Regions from separate parts of the Enterococcus sp. R12 genome, predicted to be linked through region 2. Evidence: a T-box and tRNA genes for the amino acid it is inferred to sense, from the RefSeq annotation. Region 2 holds a T-box; the other holds one or more tRNA genes.
The links. The T-box of region 2 lies ahead of argS (arginine--tRNA ligase). A T-box ahead of a tRNA ligase gene usually reads a tRNA of that ligase, here a tRNA-Arg.
Positions count from the first base shown of each region.

Region 1: it has a tRNA-Arg gene. The T-box ahead of argS (arginine--tRNA ligase) is inferred to sense a tRNA for this amino acid. The anticodon was not compared.

Region 1 is NZ_CM176874.1:2,695,704-2,701,300, reverse strand. It holds gene ACTW1R_RS12540 (lipoate--protein ligase family protein) at 1-452, opposite strand, end outside; gene ACTW1R_RS12535 (YwiB family protein) at 676-1,113, shown strand; gene rpoE (DNA-directed RNA polymerase subunit delta) at 1,198-1,806, shown strand; tRNA gene ACTW1R_RS12525 (tRNA-Arg) at 1,972-2,043, opposite strand; gene rpoN (RNA polymerase factor sigma-54) at 2,095-3,414, shown strand; gene ACTW1R_RS12515 (sugar-binding transcriptional regulator) at 3,658-4,695, shown strand; gene gap (type I glyceraldehyde-3-phosphate dehydrogenase) at 4,736-5,597, shown strand, end outside.
Region 2 is NZ_CM176874.1:2,397,863-2,403,459, forward strand. It holds gene rpsB (30S ribosomal protein S2) at 1-575, opposite strand, end outside; gene ACTW1R_RS11025 (arginine repressor) at 878-1,348, shown strand; gene argS (arginine--tRNA ligase) at 1,431-3,122, opposite strand; T-box leader at 3,251-3,444, opposite strand; gene argF (ornithine carbamoyltransferase) at 3,523-4,536, opposite strand; gene tsaD (tRNA (adenosine(37)-N6)-threonylcarbamoyltransferase complex transferase subunit TsaD) at 4,673-5,597, opposite strand, start outside.

The sequences.
Region 1 (5,597 bases), 300 kb from region 2:
TTGATCCGTCGTTGTGCTGTGCCAGCAATTTTTTTTCCGTCAATACTCAGGTCATAGGTGCCTGGGCAGTACGAGTCAGCAATTTCATAAGCCAAAATTGTCCGCTCAGGAAAGGCTGCTTGTAGCAATGTCGCCATCATTTCATAGGCTGCATCCGTAGTGGCAGCCAAATGTTTAGGGAAAATGAGGGAGACATTCAAAATACCGGCATCATTGATGACCCCAAGCCCGCCTGAGTTGCGGATGATCGAGGCATAGCCAGCTTCTTTCAAAACCTGCAGACCATCTATCAAAAAAGGCAGCCGGGTATCTTTCATTCCTAAAATCATCGTATCGGACAACTGCCAAAAATGACAATAAACTTGTTCCAGTTTGCCAGCAGCTTCGGTGGCAACATCGGTAAAAGCAAACGGCTCATAAGGATTGTGGATACGTGGTAAAGTTTGATCCATTATATAGATAGTCAAATCGGTTAAACTCCTTTAAAAATACCTGTTATCCTTATTATATACGATTCTTGGAAAATTACTTGGAGAAAAGAATGAAAACTTGCTTTTGTTTTCGCTTTTTTATTTTCAATGAAGAAATAGACCAAGGAGAATCAACTGAAATGATTGACAAACGAATGAAAAAAAGCAAGAATAAAACTGAAATCTTCAAAGGAGGCACACGTACATGCAAGAATTATCAAAAGGAATCCCAATCTCAATTCATTTAACAACCAATGTACGTCAAGCAGGGGAAACAGAGAACTTTCTGTTTGATCTGCAAGGACAAGCAGTCAAGATCGGTGATACCTTATATATCCGTTACAAAGAGATCCAGCCAGACGGTACCGACGTTCCCGTCACGATGAAAATCATGCCAGACGGATTGATTCAATTGATTCGCTCAGGGGAAATGCGCATGCGTTTGAAATTTTCTTATAAGGAACGGTTAGAGACGAGCTACCAAACCCCGTATGGTTTGATGATGTTCCACACCTTCACCAATCACCTGCACGTTAGCTTGAAAGACCGTCCATACTCGGGAAAGATCGATATTGATTATGACTTGTTCATGGCTGCTGACAAAGTCGGCGAATACAAACTATCTTTAGAATTTACCGCTTGATCAAAGGGGAATTGAAAGAAAAAATTGCAATTTGAGGCGTAATTTTGTATGATTAGGAGTAGACTGTGAAAGGACGTGTCCCGTTTGGAAATTAATGTATTTGAAGGTGTAAATAAAAACGAATTGTCGATGATTGAAGTTGCCCATGCGATTTTAGAGCAGCGCGGTGACGTGATGGATTTTTCTGATTTGGTCAACCAAATTCAAAACTATCTTGAAACTTCAGACAGCGAGATTCGTGATTCATTGGCGCAGTTTTATACAGACTTGAATATCGACGGTAGTTTTATTTCTTTAGGCGACAATCGTTGGGGCTTACGTTCATGGTACGCCATTGATTCGATCGATGAAGAAGTCAACCATGGCATCGAAGACGAGGATGAAGATACACCACGTCGTCGCAAACGTAAAAAAGTCAATGCCTTTATCAACGATGATGAAGACGCAATCGATTATAACGATGATGATCCTGAGGATACTGATTTGTCAGATGACGAAGAAGATGATCTCTTTGATGATGATGATGACGAGGATGAAGAAATCTCGGCATACAATTCAGACTTGCAAGAAATCGGCGCCGACAATAGCACCGATGATGAAGAAGAATTACCTGACAGCATTGAGGAAGATCTAACCATTATCGATGACGATGATGAAGATGATTTTGCGGATGAAGAGGAAGAAGAGGAGTAATCCTCTTCTTTTTTTCGCCTTATGGCTGCAAGCAGCTTTTAATCGTTGAAGGACGAGTTCGTCTTCTTACATAGATACAAATAAAAAAAGGAACCGCATCAGCGGTCCCTAAGTGCTTTTGAATTATTGATTTGAATCGAGTATACTTGTAACGAAAAGAAAAAACGCGCCTTGAGGGAATCGAACCCCCGTCTCAAGAACCGGAATCTTACGTGATATCCACTACACTAAAGGCGCGAAGCACAAATATTAGTTTAACCAATTTCAGTGAAAAAAACAAGAGGTAGAATGATGAAATTTCAACAGCAATTTTCACAACAACAAAAACAGACGCAAAAGCTTGCTATGACGCAGAAATTACAGCAATCGATCCAAGTGTTGCAATTTTCTGCAGACGAATTATTGTCCTTCATAGATAACCAAGCATTAGAAAATCCATTGATTGATCTGGGGGAATATGATTCGCCCATCACACCAAGCAAAAGCAATGGCTCATCAGAACAATTGATGGATTATTTAAGCCAGATCCCTGACCAGCATACGTCTTTATTCGAATACCTCATCGATCAAGTGCATTTAAACTACCGAGATACCTTCTTGCGGACGATCGTTTTATTTTTAGTCGAGTACATTGATTTAAACGGCTTTTTGACGATTGACTTGGAAGAAGCTGGAAAGCTTGTTGGTGGGACCCCAATCCAAATGCTCGATGCCTTGACCTTGATCCAGCAGCTAGATCCAGCAGGCGTCGGTGCTCGTGATCTAAGAGAGTGTTTGATGCTGCAAACGGAAAGAGATGACTATGCGCCGCCAATGGCCTATCTCATTTTAGAAGAATTTTTTACGGAAATGGCAGAGCGCAAGTGGGACAAAATCAGCAAAGCGCTGCAGATTCCATTAACTGAGATCCAAAAGGTCTTTGATTATGTTCAAACATTGACCCCCACACCAGGGGCTGCGTTTGGGTCAACCGATGGGCTTTACATCGTTCCTGACCTGCGGGTGACGGTTGAAAAAGGACAGCCGATCGTGAAATCAAACAAACGCGCCTTGCCAGAGGTTCGCTTTCAGCAGCAATATTTTGATCAATTGAAGCAAAGCGGTGATCCAGAGGTATTAAGTTATTTAGACAATAAAGCCCAAGAGTTCGAGTGGCTGAAAAAGACCTTGCTGCAACGAGGGGATACCATCTATCGTGTCGGGGTGCAGATCGTTGCACGGCAAAAGGAGTTTTTCACTCAACCAGATCGCCCATTAAAGCCATTGGTTTTAAGAGAAGTTGCCGAAGAATTAGGGATTCATGAATCAACGGTCAGCCGAGCGGTCAACGGGAAATACTTGGAAACCTCCTTTGGGGTGTTTGAATTAAAACTATTTTTTGGACAGAAAGTTTCGACACAAGAAAGCGGTGATGACTTGACGACGGCATCGATCAAACAGCAGCTAAAAGCACTGATCGATGAAGAAAACAAAAATAAACCATTGTCAGATCAGAAGTTGACAGATGCCCTCAAAGCCCAGGGCATCGATATTTCCAGACGAACGGTGGCAAAGTATCGTGAAGCCATGAATATCCCTGGTTCTTCCAAGCGGAAACGATTCGAGTAAAGCAAAACATACTATTAACGAGTAGGAAAGGCAGCAAAGCCTTTCCTTTTTTTATCGATCCTTTCCTCATTTTCAATTTATGACGATTTTATGAAAAGCAAGATTTTGTGACTGAAATAGTTGCGTATCAAGGCGATAAGTGCTACTATTATTGGTGTAGGAAACAGATTTAAATTTTTTTTGCAATCGATGGGTCATTTTAAGTCATTGTAGGACGAAAATTGTCCAACGGGAGGATATAAAATGCTCGATGAATTAAAATTGATTGAGGCAATCACCCCGGATATTCTCGCTGTACTCCAGGAACGTTACCGTATCTTAAGAAATATTTATTGGATGCAGCCCGTTGGCCGCCGGACACTTTCGGAAAGTTTATCAATGACGGAACGCGTGTTGAGGACGGAAACAGATATCCTTAAAAAGCTAAAACTGATCGACTCTTCAAAAAGCGGCATGCAATTGACCGCCTATGGAGAAGAAGTGTACACGAAGATCGGTGCACTGATGGATCAGCTGTTCGGAATGCACCAAATCGAAAAACGATTATCAGAGACCTTTGGCATCGGACGTTGTTTGATTGCGAGCGGCGATGGTGATCGACAACCGAAAGTGATTGCTGAATTTGGCCAGTTGCTGAATGAATCGTTGGATCTCTTATTGCCAGAAGGCAAAAACACCATCGCAGTGATGGGAGGGACGACAATGGCGAAAGTTGCCGAGGAATTGGGCAATTTGGAAACCGCCAAACGTCATAACTTGTTTGTTCCAGCCCGTGGCGGTATCGGAGAATCAGTCAACGTGCAAGCAAACTCAGTCAGCTCAGTAATGGCGATGCAGACAAACGGCGATTATCGCTCCTTGTTTGTACCAGAACAATTAAGCATGAACACCTACGAGTTTCTCTTGAAAGAACCCGCCATCGTTGATGTCTTAAACTTGATAAGTCAAGCGAATTGTGTTATTCATAGTATTGGACGGGCGTTGCATATGGCGGCTCGACGAAAAATGTCAGAACAAGAAATTCTGATGTTAAAACAAAAAAATGCAGTTGCAGAATCCTTTGGGTATTTCTTTAACGAAGCTGGCGAGGTCGTCTACAAAGTTCCTCGCATCGGACTTCAATTAAAAGATTTGCAAAAAGTCCCAATCATTTTTGCGGTCGCTGGCGGACAATCAAAAGCCAAAGCGGTCAATGCATACATGAAAAATGCACCAAAACAAACCTGGCTCATCACCGATGAAGCTTGCGCAAATGAGATTTTAAAAGGGGCAACCCTTTAAAATAAATATTTTTATGATTTTCATAAGGAGGAAATCTTAAATGACAGTTAAAGTAGGTATTAATGGATTTGGACGTATCGGACGCTTAGCATTTCGTCGTATCCAAGAAGTAGAAGGAATCGAAGTTGTGGCTATCAATGACTTAACAGATGCTAAAATGTTAGCTCACTTGTTAAAATATGATACAACACAAGGACGTTTCAACGGTACAGTTGAAGTTCACGAAGGTTCATTCAATGTGAACGGAAACGAAATCAAAGTTTTAGCTAACCGCAACCCTGAAGAATTGCCTTGGGGCGAACTAGGTGTTGAAATCGTGTTAGAATGTACTGGATTCTTCACTTCTAAAGCAGCTGCTGAAAAACATTTAACAGCTGGTGCAAAACGTGTAGTTATCTCAGCTCCTGGTGGAAACGATGTTCCAACAATCGTTTACAACACAAACCATGAAACTTTAACAGGTGAAGAAACAGTTATCTCTGGTGCTTCATGTACAACAAACTGTTTAGCTCCTATGGCGAAAACATTGAACGACAAATTTGGTGTAGTTGAAGGATTAATGACTACAATCCACGCTTACACAGGTGACCAAATGACTCTAGACGGACCACACCCTAAAGGTGACTTCCGCCGTGCCCGTGCTGCTGCTGCAAACATCGTGCCTAACTCAACTGGTGCTGCTAAAGCGATCGGCTTAGTAATCCCAGAATTGAACGGCAAATTAGATGGTGCTGCTCAACGTGTTCCTGTTGCAACTGGTTCATTAACTGAATTAGTTACTGTTCTTGACAAAGAAGTAACTGTTGATGAAATCAATGCAGCAATGAAAGAAGCTTCAAACGAATCTTACGGTTACAACACAGACGAAATCGTTTCTTCTGATATCGTTGGTATGACTTACG
Region 2 (5,597 bases):
TCACAGTTTGTATCGACCATAGCTACGATCGGGATATTTAATTTGCGTGCTTCTTGGATCGCGATACGTTCTTTACGTGGGTCAACAACGTACATTACATCTGGAATTCTTGGCATATCAGCGATACCGCCTAAGAATTTTTCAAGACGTTCGCGCTCTTTGTTCAAGCCAACGACTTCTTTTTTAGGAAGAACAGCAAATGTGCCATCTTCTTCCATTTTGTTGATTTGTTTCAAACGAGCAACACGTTTTTGGATTGTTTCCCAGTTTGTCAAAGTTCCACCTAACCAACGATGGTTAACATAGTATTGACCTGAACGGATTGCTTCTTCTTTGATTGCTTCTTGTGCTTGTTTTTTAGTACCTACGAACAATGCAACGCCGCCTTCTTCAGCAACATTTTTCATGTAGTCGTAAGCTGCGTCTACTAATTTCACTGTTTTTTGCAAATCAATGATGTAGATGCCGTTTCTTTCTGTGAAGATATATTTCTTCATTTTTGGGTTCCAGCGACGAGTTTGGTGACCAAAGTGTACGCCGGCTTCTAGTAATTGTTTCATTGAGATTACTGCCATGTTGTGTTTCCTCCAATTTGGTTTTTTTGTTTTCCTCTCTTGCTCTTTTACTCCTTGAAGAACTGAATCGATCAGCACCGCTTCGCAGATGGAACAAGATGTGGGATTGACGTGAAAAACTCACGCCTTAAACAGTATACAGTAGCTAAAAAAGAAATGCAACTGATTCAAATGAAAAACTACGATTCGTGGTCCAGATTTTTTTTAACGTTCTAATTCTTTTCTTATTATATCTAGGTTTTTTCGGCTTTATCTGCTATGATAAGGCTGACTTAATCAATCATGCTTAAAGGAGTTTACCTATGCGAAAAGCTGATCGCCATTTACTTATTAGACAAATCATTACTGAACATACTGTACGCACGCAAGAAGAATTATTGCAGCAATTGGAAGCCCAAGGCGTCTCCGCCACGCAAGCGACCATCTCTCGCGATATTCGTGATTTGAAAATCGTGAAAGTGCCCGATGAAACAGGTCAGACAAAGTTTGTCATTTTTCAAGGAATGCAATCGTCAGAAGATGAAAAAGAAGAAGAGCAGCGGTTGATACAGATGATCGAAGACGTTGTCACTAAAGTAGATCGTGTGCAATTTATGACGTTGATCCATACCGTTGCGGACAATGCGCCTTTGCTTTCGGCAGCGATCGATGAAGTGACTATGCCAGAAAAAGTTTGCTCGTTGGCGGGCTTTGATACAGTAGCGGTGATTTCCCGCAGCGACGAAGATGCCGAAACTTTTTATCAATTTATCAGAAACCACGCGGTCTTATAAGACACCGAACAAATGTGACCTATCTGTATTTTTACTACAAAAAAGCTGTGTCCTTGTCGAAACAAGGATACAGCTTTTTTTGTTACATTTTGTCGGGTGCATGTAAACCAAGCAACCGTAAATCTTCTTTTAATAAGGTCGTTACTGCATAAACTAGAGCCAGACGTGCGTCTTTTTCCGCATCTTCAGCCAAGATTTTCACATTGGCGTAATACTTATTAAAGGCCTGTGCCAATTTGATGGCATGTTTAGCAATGACGGATGGTTCATATTTTTCTGCTGCTTGCAGCACGGTTTCTGGGTAGCGCTGAATCAATTTGATGACTTCCCAGCTCTCAGTATCTGCCAATGACAAACTGCTGACAGCAGCAGGATCAAAGTCGGCTTTTTCAAGAATGCTCATGGCACGGGCATGAGAATATTGCACATAGGGTCCGGTCTCTCCTTCAAAACGGACAACTTCTTCTAGCGTAAAGTCGAAATTATTCAAACGGTCATTTTTCAAGTCGTGGAAAACGACTGCCCCGACACCGACTTGTTTTGCAACTTCTTCTTTGTTTTCAAGGGTTGGGTTCTTTTCAGTGATTTGTTCTTTCGCTGAATCGATCGCTTCATTCAATACTTCTTCTAAAAGAACGATCTTCCCTTTTCTCGTAGATAATTTTTTCCCATCTTTGGTGATCAATCCAAATGGTACGTGGGTCATATCATCTGCCCACTCAAAGCCCATTTCCTTCAAAACAGCTTTTAATTGCTTGAAGTGATAACTTTGCTCATTTCCTACCACGTACAATGATTTGGCAAAATTGTAGGTCCGTTTGCGGTACAGCGCTGCGGCCATGTCCCGGGTGATGTAAAGAGTCGCACCATCGGATTTGCGGATCAAGGCTGGATTTAAGTCATACGCAGCCAAATCAACGATTTCTGCCCCTTGGTCTTCTTTCAGCAAGTGTTTTTCCTCTAATAATTCCACGACTTCTGTCATTTTATCATTATAGAAAGCTTCGCCATTCAATGAATCAAAGGAAACTTCCAACATATCATAGATTTTATTGAATTCTTTTAATGATTCATCACGGAACCATTGCCATAAATCCATTGCTTCTTGGTCACCATCTTCTAGTTTCTTGAACCAAGCTCTCGCATCATCTTCTAATTGTTTATCTGTCTCGGCAGCTTCGTGAAAATCAACATACAAACGCAACAGTTCGTTGATTGGTTCCGCTTTGACCGCTTCTTCTGACCCCCATTTTTTATAGGCCACGATCAATTTCCCAAATTGTGTGCCCCAGTCGCCTAAATGGTTGATGCGAATTGGCTGGTAACCGATTTTTTCTAAAATAAAGCCGATTGAGTTACCGATCACAGTGGAACGCAAATGCCCCATTGAGATGGGTTTGGCAATATTTGGTGAAGACATATCGATGGGTACTGCTTGCTGATTGCCGATGGTTTGATCGCCAAAATGATTTTTTTCTTTGAGAACCATCTCTAAGACGTGGGCAGAGATTGCTTTTTTATCCATAAAGAAGTTTAAATATGGACCGACCACTTCAATTTTTTCAAAAGACGCTTGATCGATTTTTTCGGCTAAGTCTGCGGCAATTTGCTGCGGCGCTTTCCGATAGACTTTTGCTAGCGAGAAGGCTGGGAATGCCACATCCCCATGGTCGGCTGACTTTGGATTTTCCAGTAATTGCTGAACTTGTTCGATCGATAGATCTTCTTTTACTACTTGATGGATGGCTTGTGCGACGATTTCTTTGTTATTCATAGTATCCCTCCTATAATGACTGAGCCCATGTTTTGATGAAAAGTTGTTTGAAGCAAGCAAACAGCTGTATGTTTTTAACGCAAGAAATGATTGATAAAAACAAAAAAAGCCTCTAGCGCATAACATGCACTAGAGACGAGATTTCCCGCGGTACCACTCTGATTGTCCTTTTCGGACCTACTTTTTTCTGATAACGGCAGAATTCCGTTTGCTTGGCAAATTCTCACAAGTGCGTTTCACAATCTGATCAATTCGGCTTCCACCACCCCGAACTCGCTAACTGATACTCGAATCGCTACTTCTCTTGTTTCATCAAATCAAGGTTATTTACTTCCCAGAAAGTATAGCAAAGAAATGTTTGTTTGGCTAGCGAGATTTTGGCATTTTCAAAAAAATTATTTTATACTTTAGGAATAAATAGATCTCCAGCAGTCACTGCCATGATCGCTTTGATTGAGTGCAAACGATTTTCGGCTTGATCGAATTGACGGGCATACTTACTGCGAAAGACCTCATCAGTGACTTCCATCTCAGAAATTCCATACGCCTGCGCTGCTTTTTTGCCATACGTGGTCTGATCATCATGAAATGCTGGCAAACAATGCATAAAAATCACTTGATCGTTTTGTGTTTTTTTCATCAACGATTGGTTGACTTGATACGGCAGCAGCTGTTCGATCCGCTCTTGGAATTTTTCTTCTTCACCCATTGATACCCAAACATCGGTATACACGACATCAGCGCCTAGAACACCTTGATCCACATCATCAGTCACCAAAATCTTTGCGCCCGATTGCTTGGCATAGGCTTGTGCCTGTGCGATGATGGTTGCTTCTGGCTGCAAGGCCTTCGGGGTGACGACATGAATATTGACCCCTAAAATCGCACTGGTCACTAATAAAGAATTAGCGACATTGTTGCGACCATCCCCACAGTATGCGATGGTCAAGCCAGTCAGCTCACCAAAGTTTTCTTGAATGGTTAAAAAGTCAGCAATCATTTGCGTTGGATGCCATTCATCCGTTAAGCCATTCCAAACAGGTACACCTGAATAGTTGGCCAGATCTTCGACAACCTGTTGACTAAAGCCGCGAAACTCGATCCCGTCGAACATGCGGCCGAATACTTTGGCGGTATCTTCAACAGATTCTTTAGACCCCAACTGAATATCATTGGCCCCTAAAAATTCCGGATGTGCCCCCAGATCCACCGCTGCAACCGTAAAGGCTGCTCGCGTCCGTGTCGAATTCTTTTCAAACAAAAGTGCAATGTTTTTGCCATCTAAATAACGATGTGGTTGATTGTTGGCCTTCATCCCTTTCAAGTGCTGGGAAAAATCAATCAAATATTGTAGTTCTTCTTTTGTAAAATCCTTTTCTGCTAAAAAACTGCGTCCTTTAAAAACCGATGTCATTGCATACCCGCCCTTCAATTAACTAATAATTATACACGATAATATCAAATTATGAAATAAAATACAACAAAATCTTCTATTTGCTCATAAAGAAACCAAAAAAAACACCTAAGAACGGATCTTAGGTGCAATCATCTTAAGAAATCGTATGGGCAAAGCTGACACTTGGATCAGCATTCAATGAAAGATCTGCTAAGCGTTGCTTTTTCAACGCAACATGGGCATAAGCTCCAATCATGGCCGCATTATCTCCGCAAAGACGCAACGGTGGAATCAACAATTCCACTTCCGGCAATTCCTGCATCGCTTTTTGTAAAGCGTCACGCAAGCCTTGATTCGCCGCGACTCCCCCAGCAACGATCAGCTGGTTTACAGGATAAGCTTGGCACGCCCGCAACGTTTTGTGAACCAAGACTTCGACAACGCTGGCTTGGAAACTAGCTGCTAGATTTTCTACTGACAAAGCTTCCTCTCTTTGCTGTGCATTATGCACAAAATTGATAAAGGAACTCTTTAAGCCGCTGAAACTAAAATCAAAATTATCTTCTTGTATCATTGCTCGAGGAAAGTGATACGTATCACTGCCTAGATGCGCCAGGCGATCAATTTCTTTCCCACTAGGATAAGGCAAACCTAGAACACGACCGACTTTGTCATAGGCTTCACCAGCGGCATCATCTCTCGTTTCACCGATGATCTCAAAAGAGCCATCTTCTGCCATATACACCAATTCGGTGTGGCCACCACTGACCAATAACGCCATTAAAGGAAAAACCAATGGCTTCACTAGGCGAGCTGCATAAATATGTCCTGCCATGTGATTGACCGGAATCAGCGGTAAGCTGTGGGCCCAGGCAAAGGCTTTTGCTGCAGACAGCCCAATCAACAGTGCCCCAACCAACCCTGGACCATAGGTAACAGCAACAGCTGACAACTCTTCAGGTTGGGTGTCGGCCTGTGTCAATGCTTCTTCAATACATAAAGTAATCTGTTCGACATGGTGACGACTAGCGACTTCTGGTACGACACCGCCGAAGCGCTGGTGGCTCTTGATCTGCGAA